3 regions of the Alicyclobacillus sp. SO9 genome follow, and region 2 is predicted to be linked to each of the others. Evidence: a T-box and tRNA genes for the amino acid it is inferred to sense, from the RefSeq annotation. Region 2 holds a T-box; the other regions hold tRNA genes.
The links. A T-box is a leader RNA that pairs with one kind of tRNA and senses whether it is charged. The one in region 2 lies ahead of proS (proline--tRNA ligase), so its partner is inferred to be a tRNA-Pro.
Positions count from the first base shown of each region.

Region 1 (10,161 bases), 1.5 Mb from region 2:
GCCAACTCAGCCAACTCAGCCGTCGCAGCCGTCCATTTACCGCTTGTGGCGCATCATTTTACGCATTCTCTTCAACCAGTACGACGATTAGATTAGTGTCATGCATCACAAAAGCCCATGTCTTCGCACATGGGCTTTCATCCTTATATACCATCTCAGCAAAGTGGTGTCGGTCGTTTTAAATCTCAATGTGCTCCAGTAGCATGCCGCCGATGATGGCGATAAACACAGACATTACCGCACGGACAATCGTGAACTTCGCACCATAGAACGGCACTTCAGCAGGCAGCCGTGTCAGAGAGACGAGCTGCCATGTCGTTACGAAGGCAAAAACCGATCCGGGACTCGCCTCAGCAGCAAGGAGGCCAGTGGCTAAAGGATACATAGCCCAACGCGATCCCGTTCCAAGCATCCCCAACAATGCCCCCAGAACCACACCTCCAACTCCAGCCTCTCGTCCAAGCCACCTAGCAATTAGGCCCGGGTGCAAAAACTGCGCAAGCAACCCAGCTGCAAACATGGAGACAACAATCCATGGAACTGCCTGTACGAACATATCTGCTGTCATACTTAATCCGTTTAGTGCAACCCCCGGACGGTAGAATCCAAGTAGCAGATACCCAATAAGAGTTACAGCACTCAAACCGAGGAGAATTCTGTCCATGATTCCCTCCTGCCAATACTGCATAGTGGATTGATTATAATGAAGTCGGACTCACCAACGATTCAGATGCTGCGCATCCTTAGAGCTTTGGCCGACCGAAGAGGTGCGTTCCGTACAGTCATCAAAGCGGTCCAGACTGTGAGTCAGAGTCAGAGTCAGAGTCAGAGTCAGAGTCAGAGTCAGAGTCAGAGTCAGAGTCAGAGTCAGAGTCAGAGTCAAATTCAAATTCAAATTCAAATTCAAATTCAAATTCAAATTCACAGTCACAGTCACAGTCACAGTCACAGTCACAGTCACAGTCACAGTCACAGAGACGATTGTCCTATTAGATTTTACGTTCTCAGGCTCAACATAGAACCCTTTGTCCAATTATTATCTAAGTTACTTGATTAGACAGACGCACAGCCGCAACACATAAGAAGGGACTAGATACATCAGGGCGTGATCCGTTTGGAAGTGGCACCCGGCCAGGCACCGGGGGGCTCGGGGCTGCGGCTGTCGGCGCCAGGGCCAAATAGAGATCCGAGAAGCGCTTATTCGCCGAAACGGAGGCCCAAGAGAGGAAATAAGCGCTTCAGACGAGCTTATTTGCCGTTCAGACCCCATTTTCGTTGGTTTTCCGGCCTTTAAGCACTTCTCAGGAGCTTATTTTGTACACGGCGATAGCCACGTTCCAAATAAGCACTTGTGGGATCTCTATTTTCTGCACCCCTCCCCCTCATCGGGTCTTTGGACACAGTTCCGCCACATCTGAGGCATGTCAACGGGCTGTTTGTGTCCGCCTTGTGAACACAACGACGCCAGGGAACATGTTTTGGCACTGCCCCCCCTCTTTTGCCCTCAAGCAGACACAATCCCGTCATAAACATCAACTCTACTTCCATGCATTCAGAACTTCAGACAGTAAATAAACGGGTGTCCCCGTTTATCTTCCTTCTCCTCTTTCTCTCTTTGTCGGTTCCTCCACTTGTACCTACAGTCACACACAAAAACACTTCATCCGCTCTCGTCGTCTTCTCTCTATCGCTCCCCTCACGAAACACCAACTCTGCTTCCATGCATTCAAGGAACTTCAGACGGTAAATAAACGGGTTTCCCCGTTTATCTTCCTTCTCCTCTTTCTCTCTTTGTCGGTTCCTCCACTTGTACCTACAGTCACATACAAAAAGACGCTGCACCACATCGGGTGCAACGCCTCTCTCTTCCTGCTCTCTCGCCTGGCAATGTCCTACTTTCCCAGGAGCTCGCGCTCCAAGTATCATCGGCGCTGGAGGTCTTAACGGTCGTGTTCGGGATGGGTACGCGTGTGGCCCCTCCGCTCTCGTCACCAGACTGGGTTCATACGGTGTCAGCTCATCCGCTGGCACTAAAGTGAACGCTTCTTCGCAGACACCGCATCAACCCTATGTACTTCCTTGAAGTCACCTTCGTGCTTCAAGTAGTTTGTATACCTGTCTTCCCAGACAGCGAGTCGTCTGTCGTTTCCCTGTTCCTCTGGTGAAGCCCTCGACCGATTCGTATCCGTCAGCTCCACGTATCACTACGCTTCCACTCCGGACCGATCTACCTCGTCTTCTTCAAGGGGTCTTACTCCATAAATGGATGGGACACGTTATCTTGAGGGGGGCTTCGCGCTTAGATGCTTTCAGCGCTTATCCCTTCCAGACTTAGCTACCCAGCTATGCTCTTGGCAGAACAACTGGGACACCAGCGGTCTGTTCATCCCGGTCCTCTCGTACTAAGGACGATTCCTCTCACGTATCCTGCGCCCGCGGCAGATAGGGACCGAACTGTCTCACGACGTTCTGAACCCAGCTCGCGTACCGCTTTAATGGGCGAACAGCCCAACCCTTGGGACCGACTTCAGCCCCAGGATGCGATGAGCCGACATCGAGGTGCCAAACCTCCCCGTCGATGTGAACTCTTGGGGGAGATCAGCCTGTTATCCCCGGGGTAGCTTTTATCCGTTGAGCGACGGCCCTTCCACTCGGGGCCGCCGGGTCACTAAGCCCGACTTTCGTCCCTGCTCGACCTGTCCGTCTCGCAGTCAAGCTCCCTTTTGCCTTTACACACACTGCGCGATTTCCATCCGCGCTGAGGGAACCTTTGGGCGCCTCCGTTACCTTTTTGGAGGCGACCGCCCCAGTCAAACTGCCCGCCTGACACTGTCCCCACGCCAGTTTCATGGCGCCAGGTTAGAAGATTGGCATCTCAAGGGTGGTATCCCAACACCGACTCCACATTGGCTTGCGCCCCTGCTTCTCTGTCTCCCACCTATCCTGTACATGACATACCCATCTCCCATATCAAGCTGCAGTCAAGCTCCACGGGGTCTTTCCGTCTAGCCGCGGGTAACCTGCATCTTCACAGGTATTACAATTTCACCGGGTCTCTCGTTGAGACAGCGCCCAAGTCGTTGCGCCTTTCGTGCGGGTCGGAACTTACCCGACAAGGAATTTCGCTACCTTAGGACCGTTATAGTTACGGCCGCCGTTTACTGGGGCTTCAATTCAGACCTTCGGGTCGAAACCCTAAGCCCTCCTCTTAACCTTCCAGCACCGGGCAGGCGTCAGCCCCTATACTTCGCCTTTCGGCTTGGCAGAGACCTGTGTTTTTGATAAACAGTCGCTTGGGCCTTTTCACTGCGGCTCATCTCTCGATGAGCGCCCCTTCTCCCGAAGTTACGGGGCCATTTTGCCGAGTTCCTTAACGAGAGTTTTCCCGCGCGCCTTCGTGTTCTCCACGCGCCCACCTGTGTCGGTTTTCGGTACGGGCACTCCTTTCCTCACTAGAGGCTTTTCTCGGCAGTGTGATCCTCAGGACTTCGGTACTGTTCTTCCCTCCCCATCACAGCTTGAAGTTACCAGAACCGGGATTTGCCTCGATTCCCCTCTTGCTGCTTGGACGGCCTCTTCCATCCGGCCGCTTCCCTGGACCTCCTGCGTCACCCCTTCGCTCAAACAGTCTGGAGTGGTACTGGAATTTCCACCAGTTGTCCTTCGACTACGCCTTTCGGCCTCGCCTTAGGTCCCGACTAACCCTGGGCGGACGATCCTTCCCCAGGAACCCTTGGGCTTTCGGCGGACAAGATTCTCACTTGTCTTTTCGCTACTTATACCGGCATTCTCACTTCCATGACCTCCACCAAGCCTCTCAGCTCAACTTCGCCGCTCATGGAACGCTCCCCTACCACGCACATCTCTGTGCATCCAAAGCTTCGGTGTCCAGTTTAGCCCCGTTACATTTTCCGCGCAGCGTCACTCGACCAGTGAGCTATTACGCACTCTTTCAATGGTGGCTGCTTCTAAGCCAACATCCTGGTTGTCTGTGCACCGCCACATCGTTTCCCACTGAACTGGTACTTTGGGACCTTAGCTGTTGGTCTGGGCTGTTTCCCTTTTGACCACGGATCTTAGCATTCGTAGTCTGACTGCCCGGGTTAATATTGCGGCATTCGGAGTTTGACTGAGCTTGGTAACCCTGGACGGGCCCCGCACCCAATCAGTGCTCTACCTCCGCAACTCATCCCCGGACGCTAGCCCTAAAGCTATTTCGGGGAGAACCAGCTATCTCCGAGTTCGATTGGAATTTCTCCCCTACCCCCAGTTCATCCCCTGGCTTTTCAACGCCAGTGGGTTCGGGCCTCCATGCGGTGTTACCCGCACTTCACCCTGACCAGGGGTAGATCACCCGGTTTCGGGTCGAGGACTGCCAACTTATCGCCCTTTTCAGACTCGCTTTCGCTTCGGCTCCGGCTTCTCACCTTAACCTTGCTCGCCGCCCTCACTCGCCGGTTCATTCTACAAAAGGCACGCCGTCACACCTCTATGGATGCTTCGACTGATTGTAGGCACACGGTTTCAGGTTCTCTTTCACTCCGCTCCCGCGGTGCTTTTCACCTTTCCCTCACGGTACTCATCACTATCGGTCGCCAGGGAGTATTTAGCCTTAGGAGGTGGTCCTCCCAGATTCCCACGGGGTTTCTCGTGTCCCGCGGTACTTGGGGTCATGCGACAAAGTCGCGTCCGTTTCGAGTACGGGGCTCTCACCCTCTTCGACAGGCCTTCCCAGACCTTTCCTCTACGAACATCGTTTTCTCACTCTGTGAACCGGTTGCAGCCCGTTCTTCGCTTGCCCCGCTACCCCGTCTACGCATCCCCTGCAAGGTTTCCCGCGTATCCGGTTTAGGCTCTTCCGCTTTCGCTCGCCACTACTGACGGAATCACTCTTGTTTTCTCTTCCTCGGGTACTGAGATGTTTCAGTTCTCCCGGTTGCCTCTACAGACCTATGGATTCAGCCTGCAGTCCTGGCCCATCACGACCAGGGGGTTCCCCCATTCGGACATCCACGGATCAAGGCTCGCTTACAGCTCCCCGTGGCATTTCGGTGTTCGCCCCGTCCTTCTTCGGCTCCTGGCGCCTAGGCATCCCCCGTGCGCCCTTTCTACCTTCACCACATTCGGTCCGCATTGCTGCTTCCCGATTTTCGGTATTTCATACTATCACTTTCATTCACATCCCTGTGAACGAAGTGCAGTTACCCATTTCTTACTTGTGAACAGGAAAATTCACTTCTCGCTATCTGGTTGTCAAGGTACACACCTCTGTGTCCGTAGACACAAAAGTTGAAGATACACTTCCCTGCATTCCTGCAGGCAGGGCACCTTCAAAACTAAACACACACACTAACTCCAGTTTCCTAAAAAGGACTTGCAGTTAGTTCAGAGACGCTTGTGGTTTGACAGACTCTCGCGGTCTGTCTAGTACTCCATAGAAAGGAGGTGATCCAGCCGCACCTTCCGATACGGCTACCTTGTTACGACTTCACCCCAATCATCAGCCCCACCTTCGGCGGCTAGTCCCCCTAAGGGTTACCCCACCGACTTCGGGTGTTGCCAACTCTCGTGGTGTGACGGGCGGTGTGTACAAGGCCCGGGAACGGATTCACCGCGGCATGCTGATCCGCGATTACTAGCAATTCCGGCTTCATGCAGGCGGGTTGCAGCCTGCAATCCGAACTACGAACGGTTTTCTGGGTTTTGCTCCACCTCGCGGTCTCGCTTCCCTTTGTTCCGCCCATTGTAGCACGTGTGTTGCCCAGGACATAAAGGGCATGATGATTTGACGTCATCCCCACCTTCCTCCGACTTGCGTCGGCTGTCACCTGTGAGTCCCCATCTTTACATGCTGGTAACACAGATTAAGGGTTGCGCTCGTTGCGGGACTTAACCCAACATCTCACGACACGAGCTGACGACAACCATGCACCACCTGTCTCCCCTGCCCCGAAGGGAAGGTGTATCTCTACACCGGTCAGGGGGATGTCAAGCCCTGGTAAGGTTCTTCGCGTTGCTTCGAATTAAACCACATGCTCCACTGCTTGTGCGGGCCCCCGTCAATTCCTTTGAGTTTCAGTCTTGCGACCGTACTCCCCAGGCGGAGTGCTTATTGGGTTTCCTTCGGCACTGAGGGCGGTAACCCCCAACACCTAGCACTCATCGTTTACGGCGTGGACTACCAGGGTATCTAATCCTGTTCGCTCCCCACGCTTTCGTGCCTCAGCGTCAGTCACTGTCCAGCAAGGCGCCTTCGCCACTGGTATTCCTCCACATCTCTACGCATTTCACCGCTACACGTGGAATTCCCCTTGCCTCTCCAGTACTCAAGCCTCACAGTTTCCAAGGCATTCTCAGGGTTGAGCCCTGAGTTTTCACCCCAGACTTACAAGGCCGCCTACGCACGCTTTACGCCCAGTGATTCCGGACAACGCTTGCCCCCTACGTATTACCGCGGCTGCTGGCACGTAGTTAGCCGGGGCTTCCTCTTCCGGTACCGTCTCGACAGGAGCATTCCCTCTCCTGTCCGCTCTTCCCGATTGACTGAGCTTTACAACCCGAAGGCCTTCTTCGCTCACGCGGCGTTGCTCCGTCAGGCTTTCGCCCATTGCGGAAGATTCCCTACTGCTGCCTCCCGTAGGAGTCTGGGCCGTGTCTCAGTCCCAGTGTGGCCGGTCACCCTCTCAGGTCGGCTACGCATCGTTGCCTTGGTAGGCCGTTACCCCACCAACAAGCTAATGCGCCGCGGGCTCCTCTGTCAGTACTGCCGTAGCAGCTTTCAAAGCAGGAAGATGCCTTCCCGCTGTCTATCCGGTATTAGCACCCGTTTCCGGATGTTATTCCAGTCTGACAGGCAGATTGCCCACGTGTTACTCACCCGTCCGCCGCTAACCTCCGGGAGCAAGCTCCCATCAGTCCGCTCGACTTGCATGTATTAGGCACGCCGCCAGCGTTCGTCCTGAGCCAGGATCAAACTCTCAAATTTGGTCTTACATATATCCTGTACTGCTCTTCTCTCAAAGAACAGACGAAGCTCATTTCTTACACAAGCGTCTCTTTCGTGTGTTTAGTTTTCAAGGAACCCTTTGCTTCAAATCCCGATGAACCATTCTGCTGTCAATCCACTGGGTTTGGCGGCACATCTTTCTCCGCTCATCCGCTTGTCAATCTCGGCTGAATCATCTCGCCTGAAGTCGTTCATGATGTCTTAAAATGCTGTTATGGCGCGGGTTTTAAAGGCTTTGTTGTCCGGCCCGCTCTCGCGGCGGCATCGACTAATATACCATCTTTCAAGCAAAAAGCCAATGGAAACTTTTTCTTTGCAAATCTGACTGTGATGTGATTCAACAGAACTAATTCGTTAAGATTCATCAATTTGTAAGTACGATATGACGTCTCACCCTCACAATTTAGATGAAGGCAATTCCATCTTAACGAATCTCATCATCAGGTTTACAATGGTGGGCCTAAGAGGACTTGAACCTCTGACCTCACGATTATCAGTCGTGCGCTCTAGCCAGCTGAGCTATAGGCCCTTAGTGGCGGAGCTGACGGGATTCGAACCCGCGGTCTCCTGCGTGACAGGCAGGCATGTTAGGCCTCTACACCACAGCTCCACATTATAACGGATACAGCCATCGACCCGATTTCAGCGATCGTCGTTCTCAGGTGAATACACCAGGTAGACTTATATCCATTGGAAGTATTTCTTCTTGCGCCTCGCCCTCACAAGGAAGACTTGGTGGGTCATGAAGGACTCGAACCTTCAACCTGCCGATTAAGAGTCGGATGCTCTGCCAAGTTGAGCTAATGACCCAAGTTATGGTGACCCTACGGGGATTCGAACCCCGATTACCGCCGTGAGAGGGCGGCGTCCTAACCGTTAGACGATAGGGCCAATTTGGCTGCCGAACTAGGGCTCGAACCTAGACTAACTGATTCAGAGTCAGTCGTGCTACCATTACACCATTCGGCATTACTACGGTCTCATAAAAAGACCGGGATGGCTGGGAGGGAAGGGTTCGAACCTTCGCATGACGGAGTCAAAGTCCGTTGCCTTACCACTTGGCTACCCCCCATTGTGGGGTGAATGGTGGGAATCGAACCCACGCATGCCGGAACCACAATCCGGTGCGTTAACCACTTCGCCACATTCACCATTGAATAGTTCTATATGTGGACCAGCGCCGCGGCTGTGAGCCGTCGAGGAGCTTGTCTGCTGCATAGCATGATTTGTGCAGTGGTGGAGGGAGAAGGATTCGAACCTTCGAAGCTTCCGCAACGGATTTACAGTCCGCCCCATTTGGCCACTTTGGTATCCCTCCGCTTTTGGAGCCACCTGTCGGATTCGAACCGACGACCTGCTCATTACGAGTGAGCCGCTCTACCCCTGAGCCAAGGTGGCACGTCAGGTCTGGTAGCGGTGAGTGGATTCGAACCACCGACGCCACGGGTATGAACCGTGTGCTCTAACCAACTGAGCTACACCGCCATATGGTGCGGCTAATAGGACTTGAACCTATGGCCCCCACCGTGTCAAGGTGGTGCTCTCCCTCTGAGCTATAGCCGCAAGTATGTGGTCGGAATGCCGGGATTCGAACCCGGGACCTCTACCTCCCCAAGGTAGCGCGCTACCAGGCTGCGCCACATCCCGATATGCTTACAATGTGCTAGTCTTACTCAAACGGAAGACGGGATTCCGACGCTGAAACCGTAGGTTTGAGCCAGTCCCTGAGGGTGTCCTTCCCGAAGGGGGAACCCTTGGGTGAGAATCCGGTCTGTCCGTGACCTTATAGGTACTTCTGGAGCGGAAGACGGGATTCGAACCCGCGACCCTCGCCTTGGCAAGGCGATGCTCTACCCCTGAGCCACTTCCGCGAATTGTGCGCACTGTCTGGCACGATACCAACACAATCATTTCAGTGCGTGGTGGCTCGGGACGGAATCGAACCGCCGACACGAGGATTTTCAGTCCTCTGCTCTACCGACTGAGCTACCGAGCCATGTGGTTGCGAGAGCAGGACTTGAACCTGCGACCTTCGGGTTATGAGCCCGACGAGCTGCCAACTGCTCCATCCCGCGTCAATAACTTGCCTTCAACATGATATTCCGGTCTTAACTTACGCGTGCCCTTTTATCCTCATGTGCATCTGCAACTATGTATGCCCTTCATGCACTGTATTTCAGGCTTTCACAAGCGCCAAGCATATTTGACGGCGCAAATCGCGTATTCAGATTTGGTGGGCGGTAACGGGCTCGAACCGCTGACCCCCTGCTTGTAAGGCAGGTGCTCTCCCAACTGAGCTAACCGCCCCAAACGTTTACTTCGACGCCTTGGAACAATGGTGACCCCAAGGGGACTCGAACCCCTGTTACCGCCGTGAAAGGGCGGTGTCTTAACCGCTTGACCATGGGGCCGTCTGTGGAGCTTCCAATCGGATTCGAACCGATGACCTCATCCTTACCATGGATGCGCTCTGCCGACTGAGCTATGGAAGCATGGCTCCCCGAGTAGGATTCGAACCTACGACCCTCCGGTTAACAGCCGGATGCTCTACCGCTGAGCTATCGAGGATCACTTGGTGGAGGTAGTCGGATTCGAACCGACGGCCCCCTGCGTGCAAGGCAGGTGCTCTCCCACTGAGCTATACCCCCGTATTCCTAGCAAAATACTGATTTCACCACGCAACATGTTTCCGGACAGTGTGTCCGTGACCTTCAATGTGTCCGTGACCTTCAATATGTCCGTGACCTTCAATATGTCCGTGACCTTCAATATGTCCGTGACCTTCAATGTGTCCGTGACCTTCAAGCAGTCACGCTGTCGCTTGGTTATTTAGAAGCAACTACAGCAGCTTTACAGTTGCAATGGTGAGCCATGCTGGATTCGAACCAGCGACACCCTGATTAAAAGTCAGGTGCTCTGCCAACTGAGCTAATGGCTCATAAGCATTCTCCTAAGCACCACGGCACACGGTAATTAGGATTATGGCGTGCCCGGAGAGATTCGAACTCCCGACACCTTGATTCGAAGTCAAGTGCTCTATCCGGCTGAGCTACGGGCACATCGCTTAACAACAATTTAAAAGCGCGAGAAGTAATGTAACACAGAATCACATTATTAATCAAGCCCTTTTCTAAAACTCATTACAAATCACCCAA
Region 1 covers NZ_CP066339.1:1,460,901-1,471,061, reverse strand. The annotation lists gene GI364_RS06585 (S53 family peptidase) at 1-91, shown strand, start outside; gene GI364_RS06580 (hypothetical protein) at 179-664, opposite strand; gene GI364_RS06575 (hypothetical protein) at 704-1,057, shown strand; rRNA gene rrf (5S ribosomal RNA) at 1,880-1,996, opposite strand; rRNA gene GI364_RS06565 (23S ribosomal RNA) at 2,159-5,119, opposite strand; rRNA gene GI364_RS06560 (16S ribosomal RNA) at 5,439-6,985, opposite strand; tRNA gene GI364_RS06555 (tRNA-Ile) at 7,459-7,535, opposite strand; tRNA gene GI364_RS06550 (tRNA-Asp) at 7,540-7,616, opposite strand; tRNA gene GI364_RS06545 (tRNA-Lys) at 7,740-7,816, opposite strand; tRNA gene GI364_RS06540 (tRNA-Glu) at 7,823-7,897, opposite strand; tRNA gene GI364_RS06535 (tRNA-Gln) at 7,902-7,975, opposite strand; tRNA gene GI364_RS06530 (tRNA-Gln) at 8,004-8,078, opposite strand; tRNA gene GI364_RS06525 (tRNA-His) at 8,082-8,157, opposite strand; tRNA gene GI364_RS06520 (tRNA-Tyr) at 8,241-8,324, opposite strand; tRNA gene GI364_RS06515 (tRNA-Thr) at 8,330-8,404, opposite strand; tRNA gene GI364_RS06510 (tRNA-Met) at 8,415-8,491, opposite strand; tRNA gene GI364_RS06505 (tRNA-Val) at 8,495-8,569, opposite strand; tRNA gene GI364_RS06500 (tRNA-Pro) at 8,577-8,653, opposite strand; tRNA gene GI364_RS06495 (tRNA-Gly) at 8,803-8,877, opposite strand; tRNA gene GI364_RS06490 (tRNA-Phe) at 8,927-9,002, opposite strand; tRNA gene GI364_RS06485 (tRNA-Met) at 9,006-9,081, opposite strand; tRNA gene GI364_RS06480 (tRNA-Val) at 9,238-9,313, opposite strand; tRNA gene GI364_RS06475 (tRNA-Glu) at 9,343-9,417, opposite strand; tRNA gene GI364_RS06470 (tRNA-Thr) at 9,423-9,498, opposite strand; tRNA gene GI364_RS06465 (tRNA-Asn) at 9,500-9,574, opposite strand; tRNA gene GI364_RS06460 (tRNA-Ala) at 9,580-9,654, opposite strand; tRNA gene GI364_RS06455 (tRNA-Lys) at 9,869-9,944, opposite strand; tRNA gene GI364_RS06450 (tRNA-Arg) at 9,989-10,065, opposite strand.
Region 1: it encodes a tRNA-Pro, which carries the amino acid that the T-box ahead of proS (proline--tRNA ligase) is inferred to sense. The anticodon was not compared.

Region 2 (10,161 bases):
GCTTAAAGCTAGCGTTAAGCATTATGCTGAAGAAAAGGTCCAAGCCGGTAACGTATCGGCTGAGGAAGCGATGCAGGTTGCAGAGCGAGAGTTTGAGCAGATAATGCCTGAGGGATTAGCCACCTTGGACACCTATCTCTTTAACGTCAAAGATGAAGACTGTGACCAAGTGGTGGGATCCTTATGGCTAAAGGTACGTGATGAAGGGAAAGAAATGTTTATTTACGGTCTTGAAATAAACGAGGACGCAAGAGGCAAAGGCTATGGAAAACAAACGATGCAATCTCTCGAAGCCTTTGTAAAGCAGATGGGTATCCCCAAAATATCGCTCCATGTATTTGGCTATAACGAGGTTGCAATCAAGTTGTACAGGTCTTCGGGATACGTTGCTACCAACATTCTCATGTCCAAAGTGCTTTAAAACAGAGTGACGCTGAGTGCTTTAGCGCGAAGGGGGAGTTGTACAAATGGGTAGTGCTGATAGTGCATTACTGAATAAATTGGAATCGTATGCAGATGTCGCGGTCAAAGTCGGAGTGAATTTGCAGGCTGGTCAGAATTTGTACATAGAAGCGGATGTGGAAGCCGCAGATTTCGTTCGAATTGTTGCGAAGAAAGCGTATGAGGCAGGGGCTCACAACGTCCACTTCCGTTACAGCGATGGAGAACTAAGACGCATGCGTCTCATGCACAGTGATGAAGCAGCATTAGTTGAAGTCGGAAAATGGAATGTGGAATGGTATCAATCTATTCTGGACGAAGATGCGGCGAGACTGGCTATCTTTACGGTGAATCCTAGTCTGTTACAAAATGTCCATCCGGAGAGGATTGCAATAAACTCTAGAGCAACGGCAGAAGCATTGAGTTTCTTCAACGCCAGAATTGGGGATATAACTTGGTCTGGGATGGGGTTTCCTACGGAGACCTGGGCCTCACTTTTGTTTCCAGAACTACCTGAGACCGAGCGATTGAATCGGCTTTGGCATCTCGTCCTTAAGATAACGCGTGCTGACCAACCCGATGCCGTAGCCGCGTGGAAGGCACACGTCGAGGATCTGACATTTCGAGCGGACTATCTGAATCAGAAAAACTACCGAAAGCTTCATTACCGAAGCACAGGCACAAACCTAACGATTGAGTTGCACAAAAAGCACCGTTGGATTTCTGCCGGAGGCAAGAATTCACGCGGGGTACCGATAGTTCCGAACATCCCTACTGAGGAGGTATTTACGGCTCCGCTCCAGACAGGTGTGAATGGTGTCGTAAGGAGTACGAAACCGCTAAACTACAATGGAGCGACTGTTGATAATTTCTCTCTTACATTCGAAAGTGGACGTATCGTCGACTTTGAAGCAGAGAAAGGATACGAAGTATTGAAGTCAATCATAGGAATGGATGAGGGCTCCCACTTCCTCGGTGAAGTGGCACTGGTGCCTCACGACTCGCCAGTTTCACAGAGCAACATGGTATTTTTACACACGTTGTACGATGAAAATGCATCGTGCCATCTCGCCATTGGACGTGCTTATCCGATGTGTGTCGAGGGCGGTACGCAAATGAGCGCAGACCAGTTAGCTGAACACGGATGTAACTACAGTCTTGCGCACGTGGATTTCATGATTGGCTCAGACGAGTTGGATATAGATGGCATTACTGCAGACGGAGTTATCGAGCCGCTCTTCCGAAATGGAAAATGGGCATTTTAGCTACGAAATTTCGCGCCACTTCCGCAGCGATTGACGGAAGTTGCGCGAAACCGTTGTTTGGTCAAATGAATTCACCTTTCACCTTTCCAAACCAGAAAACGAAGTACAAAGCGAAGCAAACGGTATAGGCTAGCAAGCAACCACATGGAGGATTTCCCTAACCATTCGAAAATACTTTCTATTACCGCTCCGAAGACAAACTCTAAAAGCCAGTCATGATGGATGTCGACCCGACTGTACAGGACCTCAATTGGCTCAGCTTAAATCATCAATGGCGGTCAGACAAGGCTGTCGATAAGGTTTGTTGTAAGTTTTGAATAGGAACGACCGTTACATGTCCCGTCTTTCGGTCTTTTAGTTCTATACCGCCGCGTTTCAAGGATGTGGTGCTGACGGTTAGGCGGTAGGGGAGACCTACGAGATCGGCATCTGCGAACTTCACACCTGGGGTTTCGTGTCTGTCGTCGTACAGGACTTGATTGGTCCCAAGCTCATTGTAAATTTGCTCGGCCGTCCTCATGACCTCTTCATCCTGTCCGATGCGGACTAAATGGTATGTGAACGGAGCAATGGATTTTGGGAACACAATTCCGTCCTCATCGTGGTTGTCTTCGACAATGCAGGCAAGCATTCTTGTGATGCCAATTCCATAGGAAGCCATGGTGAGTGGACTGACCGAACCGTCCTTTTGTGTGAAAGTCGCTCCCATAGGAGATGAGTAGCGCGTTCCTAGTTTAAAAATGTTCCCAACTTCGATGCTTCTGACGGTGCTTAGGGATTCTCCGCAATGCAGGCATGGGTCGCCCTCCTCGACTGTAATAATGTCTGCAAATTGGTAGACTCCAGTTTGGCTCATCGAGTGCGAGGAGAAGGAGTCATCAAGTATCACAGTAAGTTCGGTATGCCGGATTTTTTCTCCGTCCAACCAACCGCTAGAGGATAGTCCAAGTTGCTCCAATTCATGTACGTCTAACTCCTGAATTTCTCTTTCGCCTAGTGTATGCGCGAGTTTCACAGCGCTGATTTGGGAGGATTCAGGTGCACCTGCAACGATACGACGTCCGTCAGAACCCTTGTAAAGTGTCCAAGAGGCCATCTCTTTAGAGCCAAGACTCGGTTTTTTTGAGACCGCTACTTCGTTATTGGCCGCGTAGCCGCAACCGCGGCAAGTAACAAGTGTGTCCTCACCTCCGTCAGATAGGACCATGAATTCATGAGACGCACCTCCGCCCATCATCCCGGTGTCTGCCTCGACGCGAAGAACAGAAACCCCGCATCGGGCGTAAAATGCTTCATAAGCTTCTATCATCTTGTCATAGAACACATCCAAACTCTTTGTGTCTGCATGAAAGCTGTATGCATCTTTCATCAGGAATTCACGAAGCCGTACAAGTCCCCCTCGAGGGCGCGCTTCATCTCGAAACTTTGTTTGAATTTGATACAGGATAAGGGGTAACTGCCGGTAAGAGCTTACAAAGTGACGGACAAGGTCTGTAACAGCCTCTTCATGTGTCATTGCTAGTACCATCTTGTGCTCATTGCGGTCTGTCCATCGTACCAAGGACGAATCGATGTCTTCATAACGACCGCTTTGCTTCCATAAGGACGCTGGTTGCGTGACTGGAAGCAGAACTTCTTCTCCTCCTACTTTTGACATCTCCTCCCTGGCGATTTGTGATATGTTGGAAATGGTTCTCCAGGCCAATGGGGTTAGGCTGTAAATTCCCGCCGCAATTTGCCGAACAAAGCCCGCTCTGATTAGTAGTTGATGGCTCTTCAATTCAGCATCACTTGGCACCTGACGCTCCGTTTTGAACAGTGAATGTGACAGTCGCATCTTCATCACCTCGTGATAATAAAATAACCCCCGTCCGTAAAGGACGGGGGCATACCCTCGTGTTACCACCTTCATTGGTCACAAACGTGACCCGCTCAAATCGCCGTGAGGCTCCCTTGTAACGGGGGGATCCGGATGATTTATCATCATCTGCTCAAAGGTGGGTTCCAAATGACTTGAAAGACCAACCTTTCACCAAGCGGTCGGTTCTCTGTACATCCGCACTCATTTGTACTGGCCTTCTCAATGCAGTAGGACAGGTTCAGTTTTGTGTACTATACACAGCCTTACTTTTTCTGTCAAGCAGCAACTGCAGGATAGGCTAGTTCTCTTTAAGGTACGTTCTATGCAGGGTTTGAAACTGTTTGAAGGCTTGGTTGCTTTTTGTAAGATATGTCAAACTTCTCTTTGCCTCCGACGGTTTTGAGATCTTGAGGCTGTACGCTAACACCTCGATGTACCCATAAAAATACGTTGCACTGTGATTCAATTCTGTCGTCATTTTCTTTGCGTTGGCAGGTGCAACCATCTGGAGATACCTCAGTTGGTTTCCATCGGCCTCCAGAGGAGAAACCAGACGGCTTATATCGCTGTAATACTTGGATTCTGTAATCGCCTTCGTATCATATTGGCTATGATACCGCGTGTACTGTGCTCGTATCTCAGTATAATTTTGCAATGTCTTATTGAACTCTGTCTTAAACTCCTGCACAGGGTTGGGGCGACGAGGAGAGGTAAAAGTACCTGTGCTCGAGTGGGCATCCGATACTGCACTCGACGGTGACTTAGAAGTTGCCGTTGAAGACGGCTGCGACATCCCGCTTGGGGCGTTCGAAGTTGTGCCTGCGTTGTGGCGGCCATCTGCAGCGGTGGTACCTGCTGAAATCCTCGGTCCCGAGGTAGAGTTTAGTTGAGATGAATTAGCCTTTGAAAGTTTGCTTAGAATACTAAGTGGATTACTACGCAGCCGGGTCTCGGTATGCTGCCCGTTATGATAAGCTAAAAATAACGCGATTACTGATAGAATTGCTGCAATAAATCCTGTGACATTTACTACATGTCGATATGAAATACGCTTCATTTGTAATAGCGGCCCCGCGAGCAGCAACCCAGTAAAGAAGCCGCCGATATGCGCGCCATTCCCGATATGCGGTGTGGAGAAACCATACACGACATTGACTACAAATAGAACAATGACTTGATTTCTGACTGCGACAGGAAGTATTCCCTTTATCCCCATATACAAGGCCATCCCATAAAGCCCCATAATAGCCCCGGAGGCTCCTGCAGAAACCGTGTTATGAGGATATAACAACACTTGGGCGAGATTGCCGATGATGCCAGAGAGGACATAGACTGTAATGAATGTCCACGATTGCGCTACCACTTCAATTCCTGCAACAAAAGCCAGCGCAACCATGTTAAAACCGATGTGCGTAAGATTCAGGTGGACAAAGTCTGCTGAAATCAGCCTCCACCACTCATGTCCGATTACAACATCGTGGTAGTCAACGGCTCCAGCCGCTATCAATCCTAAGGGTGAGCGACCTGTCTTGCCTTCAACCACCAGGTACCAGAGAACATTCATTGTAATCAATATCCAGGAAGCATAGGAACGACCATGTACCCATTTTACGCGGTACTCCAAGTAATCCCCCTCCTGTAAGACCCTGTTGTTTCTGACACCTAAATAGACGATTCTTACCACGGAAACATTACAAATAGAGTCCAGGTCCATCTGGTTGTGGTACGACGTTGAATAAAAGCCGTATAATAGAGGCCAGCCAGTCCACAGGATTGACTGATCTATTCTATTATATTTTACTCGTGTTATCTTAGTGTATGGATCACATGTATGGCTCGGCTGGTTTGACTGGCCCGCTTACAAGGTACAATGTGTAGATTGGTGAATTAAAGGAGGATGTGTGTTGGAGAAAACACTAATTTTTGGTCACAAGAGTCCTGACACAGACGCCATATGCTCGGCTGTAGCGTACGCTGATTTGAAAACCCAGTTGGGTACATCGGTCGAAGCAGTACGGTTAGGTCAAGTTAATGACGAAACTCAATATGTTCTCGACTACTTTAAACAGGAAGCGCCTAGGCTCGTAGAAACCGTTGGCAACGAAGTGAGCCAGGTCATACTGGTCGATCACAATGAAAAACAGCAGAGCGTCGAAGACAGAGACGCAGTATCGGTAATAGAGGTGATTGACCACCATCGCATTTCGAATTTCGAGACCTCCGGTCCCTTATACTATCGGGCGGAGCCGGTCGGTTGCACGGCCACTATATTAACCAAAATGTACAAGGAAAATGGAAAGACTATTCCCAAACAGATTGCCGGTCTTATGTTGTCCGCCATCATTTCTGACACCTTGTTACTAAAGTCACCCACCTGCACTTCTGAAGATGTGGAAGCTGCCCGTGAATTGGCAGACATTGCAGAGGTTGACCTGAATGAATATGGAATGAAGATGCTAAAAGCTGGTGCTGACGTGAGTAAAACCAGCGCAGAACAGCTAATTTCACGAGATGTCAAAGAGTTTCAGATGGGGGCACACAAGGTTGAAGTTGCCCAAGTGAACGTAGTGGATGTTCAAGATGTGCTCAGTCGAAAGGCAGAGGTTTTGAAGCAGATGGAGTCGCGCGTGGCAGAAAGAGAGCTTGATTTGTTCCTTGTGACCGTGACCAATATTCTTGACAATAACTCTGTCGGATTGGCCAGTGGTTCGCAAAAGGCTGCTGTCGAGCAGGCCTTCAATGCCGCCTTTGAAGACAATCAAGTTCCGCTTGACGGTATCGTCTCGCGTAAAAAGCAAATTGTACCTGCTTTGACAAAAGCCTTGACCTAGCGATATGTATTCGCAGTCGTTCCAGAGAATAGCTCTAGTGGCTTCTGCCAGATTTTCGTCTGGCAGAAGCCATGATTGAGTACATGAATTTTGCAGTGCCGTATCAGAGGAAATACATATACCTTCAAACAGATTCATTTTGTTTTCCATTTGTCTCGAAATCAGCTTACGGGAGGCACAAAAGAGTCATGGAGCAAGTCAGATATGAGTTTGTCACAGACTTGAATGCAGCCGAGGTTGCAGATGTGTTTCGAAACGCTGGTATTCGTCGTCCTGTCGATGACACACAGCGGATTCAAAGCATGATAGACAATTCGAACTTGATTGTCACTGCGAGATTGAATGGAAGACTCGTTGGGATAGCAAGAGGGCTGACAGACTTTGCGTGGTGCTGCTACCTGTCTGATTTGGCGGTGGACAAGCAGTTTCAGCGCATGGGAATAGGGAAAGAACTGATGCGGCAAGTCCGAGAAGAAATTGGACCAGGTGTGAAACTTCTGCTTGTAGCTGCCGAAACGGCAGAGGAGTACTACCCGAAAATTGGATTTGAAAAGGTGGACAGGGCCTATGGTATTCCGCGTATGTACTGAGTCTCAAGCATTCAAACCTACGAAAAGAAAGGAACTCTCGTGATATGGGCGATAGTTGTCGTCGCTGTTGTCCTGATACTATTGGCTTGGATAGCAGGTAATGCTGTGCTGGGATGGTACCCGACCCGGCCGGCGCGTCACTATCCTAGTCGAGCAGCCATGACGACAACGCCAGCTGAGTACGGGCTTCCCTTTGAAGACGTGAAGATTGCTGGAAGACTTTCAGGATGGCTCATTCCTACCAACCGGGCTCGCCCAACTGTGATATTTGTCCACGGATGGGCAGGGTCCAGGGAAGAACCCTGGGTACCATTTCTGGGATTGGCAAAGGAAGTCTATCAACGCAAAATGAATACTGTCTTGTTTGATTTGGGGTATGTAAGCGGCAGCAGGCCTTATACCGGCGGCTCCGCCGAATCTAATGACGTACTAACTGTAGTGGATTGGGTGCGGTCTTGGGGGGATGGTCCTATCATTGTCTGGGGATTCTCCGCGGGCGGGCACGCAACCTTGTCGGCATTGGGTGAGACCGGGAATCGAATTGACTGCGCTATCACTGACAGTGCGTTTGTGAGCGCATTTGATTCCTTTGCGACTATGTATCAACAAATGCTGCATCTTCCAAAGTTATTTTTTGTCCTTGTGCCAGCGTTCTTTTGGTTGTTTACTGGGTACTTTCCAAAACGGATACGCAGTGTCGCAAACAGGCCTCTGCTCGTAATTCATGGTTCAGAAGATTCCTCGATTCCCGTCGCAAATGGTAGGTGGCTGTCTCAGTGGACGCAAACGGAATATTGGGAAGTCTCTGGCACAGACCATGAAGGCGCATTCCAAAGTCATCCCGAAGAATATATCGAAAGGTGTTTTCGTTTTATTGACCGGTGCATCCCCGCATCTTCAGTTGATGCATAACTTCTTTAAAAGGGCTCGCGGGCATTCCGTTGGTCCTGTCAGATTCCGTTGAGCCCCTTCAGGTTATGTCCCCCTCTATACTTTAAGGTACATCGTCAGCGCCGTTTCAGGACAAACGTTCCATTTGGCTGTTTAAAATTCACCTCAGAACAGACTCCGCTGTCGTCCATGACAAATTGAACTGAGAAGCCTGGCAGGGCTTTAATATCAAATTCTGCATTGGCTACGGGCACCAACTCATAGGCGGGCTGACCGGGTACAGTGACCACCAGCGTGTCGTCTTTACGAAGGGCAACCGTGACGTCCGCACCATTTAAGTCGTAGGTGCCAACGTATTGATTAAGGACCTCTCTGGACAGCGACTCGACTGAAGGCTTTCGAACAAACTCGAAAGCGTCGAGCAGCAGTTCAAACTGGATGTAGAGACTTGCAATTGTTCCGCGGACATCTGTGTGAAACTGAACTTTGTATTGTTGAGCCGTGTCTCCGTCACCGATGGTCATAGCGAAGACATCATAGTGAAAGTGTTCAAGTAGAAGAGGTTTCTCCTGTGAATGATGGCTGAGGAGCAGTGTCTCGTTGTCCAAAGTGACGGAAACGACACCATACGCAGGATGAGCGAATTCTCCAACATAATCAGTCAGAGTGTGAGAGGGGTGCGTCGCTTTGACTCGATTCTCCTCATCGCTGTTTGAGCCTTCTCGCATGGAAGCCGCAATCTTTTCCATGTACTCCTTTCCTTTTCCGTTCCAGTCGACGGCTGTAAGACCAAGAAATTTATCAAATATCGTATAGGCTGCGGCCCGGGGCAGGAGGCTTTGCTGCTGATTGGTTAACACGACAACGCCTAGTTGCTCCTCCGGAACCATGGCTACGATAGCACTGAACCCATCGATATTGCCGCCGTGATGTACAATGTGTCGGCCGCCGTAAACTTCGGTGAACCAGCCGAGGGCGTAGCTTTGAAATAGAACACGATTGTCGAGATTCTCGTTTGCGGCGGGAATATGAGGTGTATGCATTTGTACTACATTGTTTTCACTCACCAACTGGGAACCATTGTGTTTGCCCTTTCCCAGGTGCAACTTCACCCACTCTATCATCTCAGACACGGACGAGTTGATGGATCCCGCAGGTCCGAGGGCGTCAAGATTGGCAAACGGCATCTCTTGAATCTCTTCATCCACAAACTTGTATGGTTTCGCAAAGTCAGCGTCTTGTTGGGACTGGTTGACTGAGAAATTGGTTCTGTGCATGCCAAGGGGTGTGAGTACACGGGACTTCACAAAATGCTCCCAGCCCTCCCCTGACACTTTGCCCACTAGGTATCCAAGTGTCATGTACATCATGTTCTGGTATTGGAAAGTGGTGCGAAACGGCTTTGTGAATGGGAGGTAACGCAGACGCTTTAGAATCTCCTGGCGGGAAATCGGGGCCTTGTACCAAACGAGATCGTGGCGGGGAAGCCCTACTCGGTGCGTCGCTAAATCCCTCAGTGTGGCATGTTCACTGGCGTACTTGTCGTGCAACTCGAACTCTGGTAAATAGGACGAAACGGGTGCATCCCACTCCAGCTTCCCGTCGTCAACCAGCATTGCCAAAGACGTTGTGGTGAATGCTTTCGTGCTCGATCCAATGGCGAACAAGGTGTCCTTGGTGACAGGTAATCCCTGCTCGACGTCCCGTAAGCCAAAACCTTCCTGTAAAATCACGTTGCCGTCCTTTACAATCGCTACTGCTGTACCCGCGATGTGCAACTCGTCAAGGCTGTTTTGCAAATACGCCTGAATCTCGTCAAGCTTCTCCTTGTCTTGATTTGACAGGGAAGACAAAGCATCTCTATTACTCTCTGACATTGACTGCACCTCCACATTCCTTGATATCGCTAAGTATATCGGAATATACGCCTGTCTGTATCCAGCTTAGGAATGACGGTCACGTCAGTCCTAAGGCTGATGTCCGTCGACACCATTGCCTGACTGGGCTTGGTAGATTGTCGACAGTTCTCTGACAGATGTAGTAAAGGAAGGAATGGTATAATTAGTGAATCACATTCGATTGAAATTATCCTTTTGAAGGTCAATACGGCTTTTCATCAGCTTTTTTAAGAATCTATCCGGAAAACGTTGCAGCATTGAGCTGTTATCGGTCAGTGGGATTTACCAATGTGCAGCATTTGACAGACGACATGTCGCCTGAGTGGATGTGGATGTTCATGGAGTATGAGTCACCGTAAACGAAGAGCGAACGCAAAGAGGTGT
Region 2 covers NZ_CP066339.1:2,952,224-2,962,384, reverse strand. The annotation lists gene GI364_RS13880 (GNAT family N-acetyltransferase) at 1-421, shown strand, start outside; gene GI364_RS13875 (aminopeptidase) at 468-1,706, shown strand; gene proS (proline--tRNA ligase) at 1,975-3,543, opposite strand; T-box leader at 3,580-3,799, opposite strand; gene GI364_RS13865 (rhomboid family intramembrane serine protease) at 3,866-5,191, opposite strand; gene GI364_RS13860 (manganese-dependent inorganic pyrophosphatase) at 5,472-6,398, shown strand; gene GI364_RS13855 (GNAT family N-acetyltransferase) at 6,587-6,988, shown strand; gene GI364_RS13850 (alpha/beta hydrolase) at 7,028-7,900, shown strand; gene GI364_RS13845 (serine hydrolase) at 7,996-9,756, opposite strand.

Region 3 (10,161 bases), 440 kb from region 2:
CTCCCATCTGTTCACCCCTTTATGCCGTATTGTACCATGTCTTCCGCACTTCTATCACAAGTAGGACAGACACCGTCTCGCAAGGACTCTTGTCTTAGTTCCAGAGCCGCGGCAGCCCGCGCTCGACGGTTTGAGATTTTCATACCACTTTTCTTTCCCGTCATATATCCGAAAAGCAAACCAACGAGAAAAACAACAAAGACTGCAATACCTGTGTGAATAACCACTATCTATTCCCTCCCCTTTCCACAGAGGACAACGCCTGTGCAACCCAATCCACGAATGGCAGGGTAATCAAAGTCAGAGCCGTCAACTTCACATTTGTAAAGACGGCAACACTCAGGGCTATCAAGATGAGAATCAGTGCCTCGATAAGTCCAAACTTGTTGGCTAGATTAAACTGGCCCGTCTTTTCATCGCGAGCCGCGTCCATCACATCGTCCAGCCAGTCTATGGTACTCATCATCGCAATTCCCCAAACTGCCAACTGCCAATTGAGCATGACAACCGCCAGTATTGCAACAATCACTATTTCAACCCATGCAGGGACCCGTGTTGGCAATGGCTCACGCCAATCCTTAAACATACCCGCTGCGTAACTGCCAAAAAAGACGGCCAGAGCAATGGAGAGATTCATCCATGCGGCCACTAAGGCCGTTAACGCCGTATATGCTGACAGACCCCTCCCAAGTTTCACAGCAATACTGATATGCCCGCGAGCCTTGTCATAATCGCGATCTAAGCCATCATCTATGAGTTTTACAGTGAGCCCCATGAGAAACAGGGCGACACATGGGCGAATCCACTCAAGCCAGACGCCAGACATGCTGTCTCACCTCGCGGAAACCGGTTCCTTGCATTGCAGACACAGGAATAACGCGTTGCTTTGAGAACTTGTGAACCAGCGCGCGATAACCCTGTGACGCTTTCGGCAAATCAATCTTATTCGCCAAGATAAAGTAATTAGGTGTTTGCTGGCCATATGCAGCAATTTGTGCATCCAATGCTCCCCAAGCTGAGTGAGGTAGTTCTGAAGAAATTCTTGGTTTTCGTTCGTCAAGATGTTCACCAATTTCGGATGCATCTACCAAATGGAGAACAATACCTGCTGACAGCATCGTCTCCAACGTCTGTGCCATGGCTTCACGTACGGTTTTATCGGGATGGACACCGTCTGATAATCCCGTGGTATCTGTCAGAAGCAGTTCCCGGTTCACTTTGCCTCGAGGAACTTCCACCCTGATGGACTGCAGACATCGTGTTTTGTGAGGACTCCTGTCCGACAACACCTGCTCCGCTTCATCCATGGACATTCGCATCTGCTCCGTTCTTCCATCTGCACTTTCCACAAACCATTGAAGCTGACGTACTCCAAGATACTTGGCAAACCGAATACAAAACAACGTCTTCCCCACATTCGTCCGTCCAATTACGAGGCTGCGTCTCACAACACATCCCCCTCCCAGACAAAGTCTGCTGCCGTCAAAGTCATCAGGTCAGTTCGGCTAGGCTGCTCAACGTCAAAGATGCGAACCGCGTGCTTTCGAATCGCTCTTTCGATGGTGTTCCTGACCCAGCGCGCATTGCTGAAGTTTTTAAGCTGACTTGTTTGATGCAGGTCCTGCAAATGCTTACGCAGTTTTTGCTCGGCATCATACTGCATGTTGTATTGGTGTCGCAAGGCCATCTGTTTTGCAATTTTAAGCAGTGTGGCTACTGAATAGTTTGGGAAGGTCAGGTGGATTGGAAATCGACTTGGAAGACCTGGATTCGCCTTTAAGAAACCTTCCATTTCCCGTTCATAGCCTGCGATAATTGCGATGAATTCGTCCCTGTGGTCTTCCATGCTCTTGACCAGTGTGTCGATAGACTCTCGGCCAAAATCCTTGTCGCCGCCGCGCGCCAAGGAGTAGGCTTCGTCTATGAACAAGACTCCGCCAAGGGCCCTGTTGACGGCTTCCTTGGTCTTCTGGGCAGTGTGGCCGATGTATTCTCCAACGAGATCGGCCCGCTCCACCTCGACTAAATGGCCTTTTGTAAGTAAGCCGCACTCGCGAAACATCCTTCCCAGCAAACGAGCAACGGTGGTCTTCCCTGTGCCGGGATTCCCTTTAAAGACCATGTGCAGGACAACGGGACTCGATTTTAAATGATGGCGTTCCCGCTCCTGCTTGACATAAACCAGTGCAAATATCTCACGAACAGTTTTTTTTACCTCTTCAAGTCCGACGAGGTCCTCCAACTCTTGGAGAATAGAATAGAGCCTCGATTTACTCAATTGATGTGACGGATTGGGTTCTGCCGCCACTTCTTTTCCAGACAACATTTGCAGCGCTTCTGCCAAGGCTATGTGTCCATCCCGGTATTTACTGATAATCTCGTGGGATTGCTCAGGAGGCACAGGCGTCCCCGGCCGTTTTTGCATAATTTATCACCCCGACTTGTTTCGGTATGTTGCAACTTCGAACACACTGCAGCGATACTTTGCAAAACACGTACAGTAGCCTATGCGCTCCAAAGTGTATGGGTGATAGCCCATTTTTCGCAAAAACTCTTCTCATATGAACAACCGTTCCGGCTCACACCGCACCGTCTGCTCCCTTTCACCACACCGTTTACCTTCCGTCAGACCACCGTCAGACCACCGTCAGACCACCGTCAGACCACCGTCTGCGGCCTTTCACCGAATATCCAATTTGTGTGATTTATTCCGATGCTCATATTTCTCTACCTTCCGTCATCGACGGATCGGACTTTCTGCACTACCATTTAGCCGGAACTAACAAGTACCGCAAAGGAGGGGTATGGTGTCCCATGGGCTTTGATGAAGCGTACCGCATGTTTATAGAATCGCATCGTAAAGTGAGAAAAGGGGAACGACTTCGAAGGTTAGATGATGGGCACGGACACGCCGAACACTTATTTCTTAAGGAAGTTTGGTGGCCTGTATTTCGACAATTTGAGAACCTCCATCCAGAGTACGAGATTTACGACTATAAGGACGGTTTTAGGTACATTGATTTCGCGTACATTTTGCCGTATTTTCGAGTTGCGATTGAAATAGACGGGTTCGGGCCTCATTTCAGGAATATCTCCGCTTGGAAATTTGACGATCATTGCTTGCGCCAAAATTACCTCGTAATTGACGGATGGTACGTAATTCGGTTTACTTACAACCAAATCAAAGAACAGCCCCGACTGTGTCAACAGACTGTGCAGCAGTTCTTCGGCCGCTGGTTGAGTAACACGACATCCCTGAGTCGATTGACCACTCTTGAGCGCGAGATTGTTCGCCTAGCTTCACGCCACATCAAACCAGTTTCACCAAAAGAAATTTGCGAGGATTTAGGAATTGGATCAGCCTACGCGCACCGGTTGCTACATAACCTGATTGAAAAGAACTGGCTGGAGCCAGCTAGCGGATCGGTTCGTGTTCGCTCGTATAAACTCCACCCATCACGGAATGAGGTGAAACTCTAATTGCAGCACCCACAGCAAAAGATTGTGTGTCTGCGATCGCAAAATGCACCGTCAGGAAAAGGCAATTTGAACAAAGAGCTCCGACAGTCACGACCATGATGCGTGCATTTGGGGATTGGGACAGTCCTACACTTACAGCGACATCATAGCGATCCGCGGGGGCTGAACTCCCGCGACGTTCTACCCTGCCCAATCGCGGTGGCATCATAGCGATCCGCGGAGGCTGAACTCCCGCGACGCTCTACCCTGCCCACTTGCAGTGACATCATAGCGATCCGCAGAGGCTGAACTCCCGCGACGCTCTACCCTGCCCAATCGCGGTGGCATCATAGCGATCCGTGGGGGGGTGAACTCCCGCGACGCTCTACCCTGCCCACTTGCAGCGACACCATAGCGATCCGTGGGGGACTGAACTCCCTCGACGCTCTACCCTGCCCACTTGCAGCGACATCATAGCGATCCGTGGGGGCTGAACTCCCGCGACGCTCTACCCTGCCCAATCGCGGTGGCATCATAGCGATCCGTGGGGGGCTGAACTCCCTCGACGCTCTACCTGGCCCACTTGCAGTGACATCATAGCGATCCGTGGGGGGCTTATTTGCGATCATGTGGCGAAGCCGCTCCAAATAAGCTCGCGGCAGGAGCTTATTTGCCTTATGGAGCCGAAATAGGGCCTGATACACAGAAATAAGCGTTTCTGGCGAGCTTATTACAGCAAGATACCGGTTCAGAGCTCAAATAAGCACTTCTCGGATCTCTATATGAGCCGAGCCACATCTCTGCCACATCTCTGCCACATCTCTGCCACATCTCTGCCACATCTCTGCCACATCTCTGCCACATCTCAGGCATGAAACGGGGCTGTGCCCGCCCCAATGCGCCGCAGCAACATTGGTGACAAGAACAGCCCCGCCGAATGGACCATATTAACGCAAATGGATGCGTTTCAAAGTTCGTTCCAATCAATCCGTTCCAGCCCAATTCCGTCCGGCACAGAAAAGGCAATATCATCGCTCCATGCGAGACTTAACCACGCCGTTTTTGCATCTTTGGTCGAAGAATGCCCGGACGTCCTTGAATCAGTGATATAGGTTTACGCAATATGACATTGTCCATACCGTTTTTCCATTTAAACGGCATAAGGGGCCATAAATATGGCGTTCCAAAGGAGTCCCGGGTCACTAGAAAAATGAACCATACGAGCAGCGCAATTGGAAATCCGTAGCTCTTAATACCAATTCCGTAGCCGATTTCCGTAATGAGCAATACGAATATGCGGGACATCTGATTGGCAGTTGCTAAATTGTAGGATGCAAGTGAAAACTGTGCAATGAGAACAAGCGCCATGTAGACTAAGACTTCAGGCTGCAACAGGTGAATTTCGCTAACGAATTGACTGAATATGATGGCAGCCATAATACTGACCATAGAGGCCAAAGTAACCGGCGTGTTCATCACCGCTAGCCGCAAAATGTCCAATACCACTTCAGCCGCAATCAACTCTACCCAGAGCGGTAACGGGTCGTGCGTGCTTGCCTTGAAGAAGGCCAATTCCTTCGGAACCAAATCAGGATGAAAATTTAGAACCAAAAAGAAGCCTGGTAAAACAACTGTCAAAAACGCGGAGGCCAACAGCACCCAACGCATATACGTTCCTACCATTGGATACAAGTGATACTCCTCCGGATGCTGCAGCAACTGGAAAAACGTGATGGGTGCGATAATTACTTCTGGGCTGGTATCGACAACGATTACCACATGTCCCTCGACCAGAGCGGTTGCTGCCACATCAGGCCGCTCGGTGTAGCGTACCACAGGGTACGGATTCCATTTTACTTTTCCAATCAGTTCAGTCACGGCTTGCTCTGCCATCGCAACCGTATCCGTTTTTATGCCTTTCAAACGCCGTCTGACAGAGTCTACCATGTCCGGATTGGCTACGTCATTCAAATACATCAATGTAACATCTGTCTTAGAGCGCTGACCCACCTGCATCAGTTCTGCACGCAAACTGGGATCACGTAGACGCCGACGAATCAGTGCAGTGTTCATCAGCATGGTTTCAACAAAACCGTCTCTTGGGCCTCGAATCACCCGTTCAATCTCAGGCTGCTGTATGCTCCTCATAGGATAAATACGAGTGTCAATCAACAGCGCTGCGTCAAATCCGTCAACAAAGGTCACCATTGGACCAGATAGAATAAACCTAACCACGTCCTGCATTTTAGTGACTGGTTGGACCTGAACGAAAGCTACATTTGTGTTCAAATAGTTCATGAGGTCTTGCAGTGTGTAGGAATCATTTTCGTGCTGATCGACAAACATCCGTATACGTTTTTCCAGGTCGTCTAAAATCAGAACCATATTCATGGTTAGAAAATATCCGTTTAGCACGTAAGACATCATTTTGAAATTTGAAAAGGAAAAGGATTTAGCCATGATGTCCCAACTATGCCCGGGGCCCTGACCAATTCCAAGTTCGCCGTTCAAATACTCGATATTCTCTTCAAGGCTGGCGGAAATCGGTGGAAGCGGCTCGTTCTCGTTATCAGGTTCTGCCACGTTGCCGGGTTCCTCCTTTCTCGATCTGCCCCCTTACTGTACCCGGCAATAGACCAAAACATTCTCGCATATTCTCTACGTGAAAGACGAACATTCGGACGACCCGTCAGTCAACTCCGTCAGTCAACTCCATCTATAATCAATCGATGTCCATTCAGCCTGTACCAAGTCTGTATACATAAAAAGAGCAGGCATACGCCTGCTCCCCAATCCTATGGCGGAGTGAGAGGGATTCGAACCCTCGATACGGTTTAGCCGTATACTCGCTTAGCAGGCGAGCGCCTTCGACCGACTCGGCCATCACTCCATATATGGTGGGCGGTAACGGGCTCGAACCGCTGACCCCCTGCTTGTAAGGCAGGTGCTCTCCCAACTGAGCTAACCGCCCATATATCTGGCTCAAATTTGCACATGCCTAGATTTCAGCAAGCACTGCTTTTTCTAATACTAGTAGATGCTAGTGGTGACCCCAGGGGGACTCGAACCCCCGTTACCGCCGTGAAAGGGCGGTGTCTTAACCGCTTGACCATGGGGCCGGGTGCAATTCCCTCTGATAACCCATGGAGCTCCCAATCGGATTCGAACCGATGACCTCATCCTTACCATGGATGCGCTCTGCCGGCTGAGCTATGGGAGCGTGGCTCCCCGAGTAGGATTCGAACCTACGACCCTCCGGTTAACAGCCGGATGCTCTACCGCTGAGCTATCGAGGAATACTTGGTGGAGGTAGTCGGATTCGAACCGACGGCCCCCTGCGTGCAAGGCAGGTGCTCTCCCACTGAGCTATACCCCCAAGGCCTCGTCTCAGGACTTGTCTAGTAGTCGTGAAAAACATATGCTACGTCCTGCCATAAACAACTGACTGAGACGATATCTGGTCGGAGCAGCGGGATTCGAACCCACGACCTCCTGCTCCCAAGGCAGGCGCGCTACCAAGCTGCGCTATGCTCCGATGGCGTGCCCGGAGAGATTCGAACTCCCGACCTCTTGATTCGTAGTCAAGCGCTCTATCCAGCTGAGCTACGGGCACTTACCATACAATTACTGACTCTCGCCAAGGCGCCTGTAAAACTGGCTGGGAGGGAAGGGTTCGAACCTTCGCATGACGGAGTCAAAGTCCGTTGCCTTACCACTTGGCTACCCCCCATTGAAATATGGGGTGAGTAGTGGGAATCGAACCCACGAGTGCCGGAACCACAATCCGGTGCGTTAACCACTTCGCCATACTCACCATGGCAGGGGCGGCAGGATTCGAACCCACGACATGCGGTTTTGGAGACCGCCGTTCTACCAACTGAACTACGCCCCTTAGCGATTTCAGGAACTTGACCTGTCGCTGATGAAGGCTCCCGAAGGAACTGGTGGAGGGAGAAGGATTCGAACCTTCGAAGCTTCCGCAACGGATTTACAGTCCGCCCCATTTGGCCACTTTGGTATCCCTCCGTATGGAGCCAGCGACAGGAGTCGAACCTGCGACCTACTGATTACAAGTCAGTTGCTCTACCATCTGAGCTACGCTGGCGCCGCATCAGCGACAAGTCATAACTTATCACATTTAAATCGCTATTGTCAACGCCTGATTTCGATTAAATTTGCGTCGAAATTGCCTGTGATTTTGTCCTTCTATTTACTCCTCGGATCCTGACTCAAATGTCAGATTTACGTTCCTCATGGGATTGAATGTTGAGATGGCATGCTTATAAATCATTTGCTGTTTGCCATCACTCTCAAGCACCACCGTGAAGTTGTCAAATGCTTTGACAGTTCCGCGAATCTGAAAACCGTTTACCAGATACACAATAACAGGGACTTTGTCTTTTCGTACTTGATTTAAAAAAGTGTCTTGAATATTAATGGGTTGTTTGCTCATGAATGCATCCTCCACTCACTGCGAGACTCCTACGTTGACTCTATTCGGTCTCGGCCTTTTGAATTCCTGCCTTAAGTTTGACAGCCTCGTTGTATACCTGCGAAAAGCTATCGTTTGCTATACCTTTCACCGGATCTACATCAAGCCATTTAATTCTACCATCGCGCCCGAACCAGGACATCTGACGTTTGACAAAACGCCGGGTATTACGCTTTAGAAGTGCAACTGCTTCCTCCCGTGTGCACAGTCCGCGAAAGTATGACGCTAATTCTTTGTACCCGATTGCTTGCATAGAAATCAAGTCCCAGTTGTAATCTTGTCTCAGCAAGGACTCCACTTCATCGAACAAACCAGTCTCCAACATTTTGTCAATTCTATGCTCCACACGCGCATACAAGTCTTGCCTGTTCATTCGAAGTCCAAACTGGACTGTATCGTACCGCCCCCCTTGAATGGACCAGTCATAGCCATCTGAGAACGGCTTCCCGCCCGTTTCGAGTACCTCAAGCGCACGGATCACTCTTCGCACATCGTTGGGATGCAGCCGCTGTGCTGCCTCCTTGTCACGCTCCTCTAAAATCTTATGCAATTGCAGTTGCCCATGTTTCAGGGCGTAGTGCTCCCATTTTTGACGAATTTGAGCCGACCCGCGGGTCTTTCCAAAATCCAAATTTTCAGTTATAGAACGAATATACAAACCTGTCCCGCCGACCACAATGGGCAAACGCTGCCTTCGCAAAATTGAGGAGATGGCCTCGTCTGCCCGTTTCGTCCACTGGGCTACGGAAAAAGTGGCATCCGGTTCTGCAATATCAATCAGATAGTGTGGCACGCCCTGCATTTCATCCTCACGCAATTTACCCGTACCAATATCCATTTTCTTGTATATTTGCATTGAATCAGCAGACACTACTTCACCGCCCACAGCTTTTGCCACGGACACACCAAAATCACTCTTCCCAATTCCAGTCGGACCTACAATACAAAGTACTGGCGGCTTGTTGGCCAAGAGTTGCCTCAACCTCCTCATAAACTACCTCACATTCAGAATACCATAGGAAAACCTTGCTCTTTCTTTGTCCGGCCTCAAACCAAACCGCTCAAAGACGCCTGAAGAAATCCGCTCTTTTACCACTACACGTCGCCTTGCTACTCGCTTTGCTTCCCTTATTGCTGCCTCTGACAGTGCTCTGCTGTCCGCATATTCCCGCAATGCATCAGCGCTGGAAGGATGATGACTTCTACTGCGAAACATAGGATCAAAATATACGATATCCACACTGTCCGTCGGCATCATTTGCAGGAAACTGAGATAATCGGTTACGTGAACACGAATCCGCTCAAGCAGGGGCTGCATCCAGTCCGGCTGCTCTGCACGTTTATGTATGGCAAAAGAGACTAATATCGCCAGTGGTTCTGAGACCTCAAGGGATTCAACTCGGCCCTTGTCACCCACAGCGAACGCCAAAACCAGCGAATCCGTCCCCAACCCAAGAGTCGCATCCACAACCGTATCGCCGAGCCTCACTCCAGCGGCGGTTAACAGTCTGTCACTCTGCCCCCGTTCCAACTGCAGGCAACGCTGCATCGCCATACCGGGATGGAAATAGAGTGCCTTGTCGGGAGCAGACATATGATAAAACTTTGGGACCTCATCTGCAATTAAGCAGGCCTCAACAGCTTCGTCCCGGCATACTTTGACAATGCTTCTGGCATTTCGAACCACGCGCTTGCAATGAAACCATAGAGCCAATTCATCTGCCTGCTTCGAGGCCGCATCAGATTCTGACCATGGCGTCGTCACAACAAAACGTGTGGCATGGTTTGTGGTTTTACACAATACGTCGGAACTCCTTCTCCAAATCTTCGTTTGACAACCGAATCAGAACAGGGCGGCCGTGTGGACAGTGAAAGGGATCGTCCAAGTCTGGCAGGGCCTGACACAGAGCTGAAATTTCCATTTCAGACAAGCGGTGGTTCGCTTTAATCGCTGACTTACAAGCTCGCATGATAATTTTTTCGCGCAGGGCTTCCCGCACATCTTGGTGACGCCCAACCTCTGTCAACTGTTGTAAAAGTTCCTCCAGCAAGACGGGTGCATCAAGGCCTTCCCAAACATGAGGAATGGTCCGGACAATAATTTCGTAACCGCCAAACTCCTCCACGCCAATCCCAAGTGTCTTCAACAACTCTAAATGTGTTGTACACACGGCATGCTGCTGAGGTGTGAGCGTCAGCGTAATGGGCGT
Region 3 covers NZ_CP066339.1:2,508,876-2,519,036, reverse strand. The annotation lists gene hflX (GTPase HflX) at 1-7, opposite strand, end outside; gene GI364_RS11580 (hypothetical protein) at 12-227, opposite strand; gene GI364_RS11575 (hypothetical protein) at 227-826, opposite strand; gene GI364_RS11570 (GTPase domain-containing protein) at 807-1,448, opposite strand; gene GI364_RS11565 (AAA family ATPase) at 1,445-2,425, opposite strand; gene GI364_RS11560 (DNA-binding response regulator) at 2,815-3,480, shown strand; gene GI364_RS11555 (spore germination protein) at 4,507-6,042, opposite strand; tRNA gene GI364_RS11550 (tRNA-Ser) at 6,258-6,349, opposite strand; tRNA gene GI364_RS11545 (tRNA-Val) at 6,355-6,430, opposite strand; tRNA gene GI364_RS11540 (tRNA-Glu) at 6,504-6,578, opposite strand; tRNA gene GI364_RS11535 (tRNA-Thr) at 6,604-6,679, opposite strand; tRNA gene GI364_RS11530 (tRNA-Asn) at 6,681-6,755, opposite strand; tRNA gene GI364_RS11525 (tRNA-Ala) at 6,761-6,835, opposite strand; tRNA gene GI364_RS11520 (tRNA-Pro) at 6,918-6,994, opposite strand; tRNA gene GI364_RS11515 (tRNA-Arg) at 6,996-7,072, opposite strand; tRNA gene GI364_RS11510 (tRNA-Gln) at 7,115-7,189, opposite strand; tRNA gene GI364_RS11505 (tRNA-His) at 7,198-7,273, opposite strand; tRNA gene GI364_RS11500 (tRNA-Trp) at 7,276-7,351, opposite strand; tRNA gene GI364_RS11495 (tRNA-Tyr) at 7,402-7,485, opposite strand; tRNA gene GI364_RS11490 (tRNA-Thr) at 7,489-7,564, opposite strand; gene hfq (RNA chaperone Hfq) at 7,670-7,912, opposite strand; gene miaA (tRNA (adenosine(37)-N6)-dimethylallyltransferase MiaA) at 7,953-8,921, opposite strand; gene GI364_RS11475 (class I SAM-dependent methyltransferase) at 8,946-9,752, opposite strand; gene mutL (DNA mismatch repair endonuclease MutL) at 9,745-10,161, opposite strand, start outside.
Region 3: it encodes a tRNA-Pro, which carries the amino acid that the T-box ahead of proS (proline--tRNA ligase) is inferred to sense. The anticodon was not compared.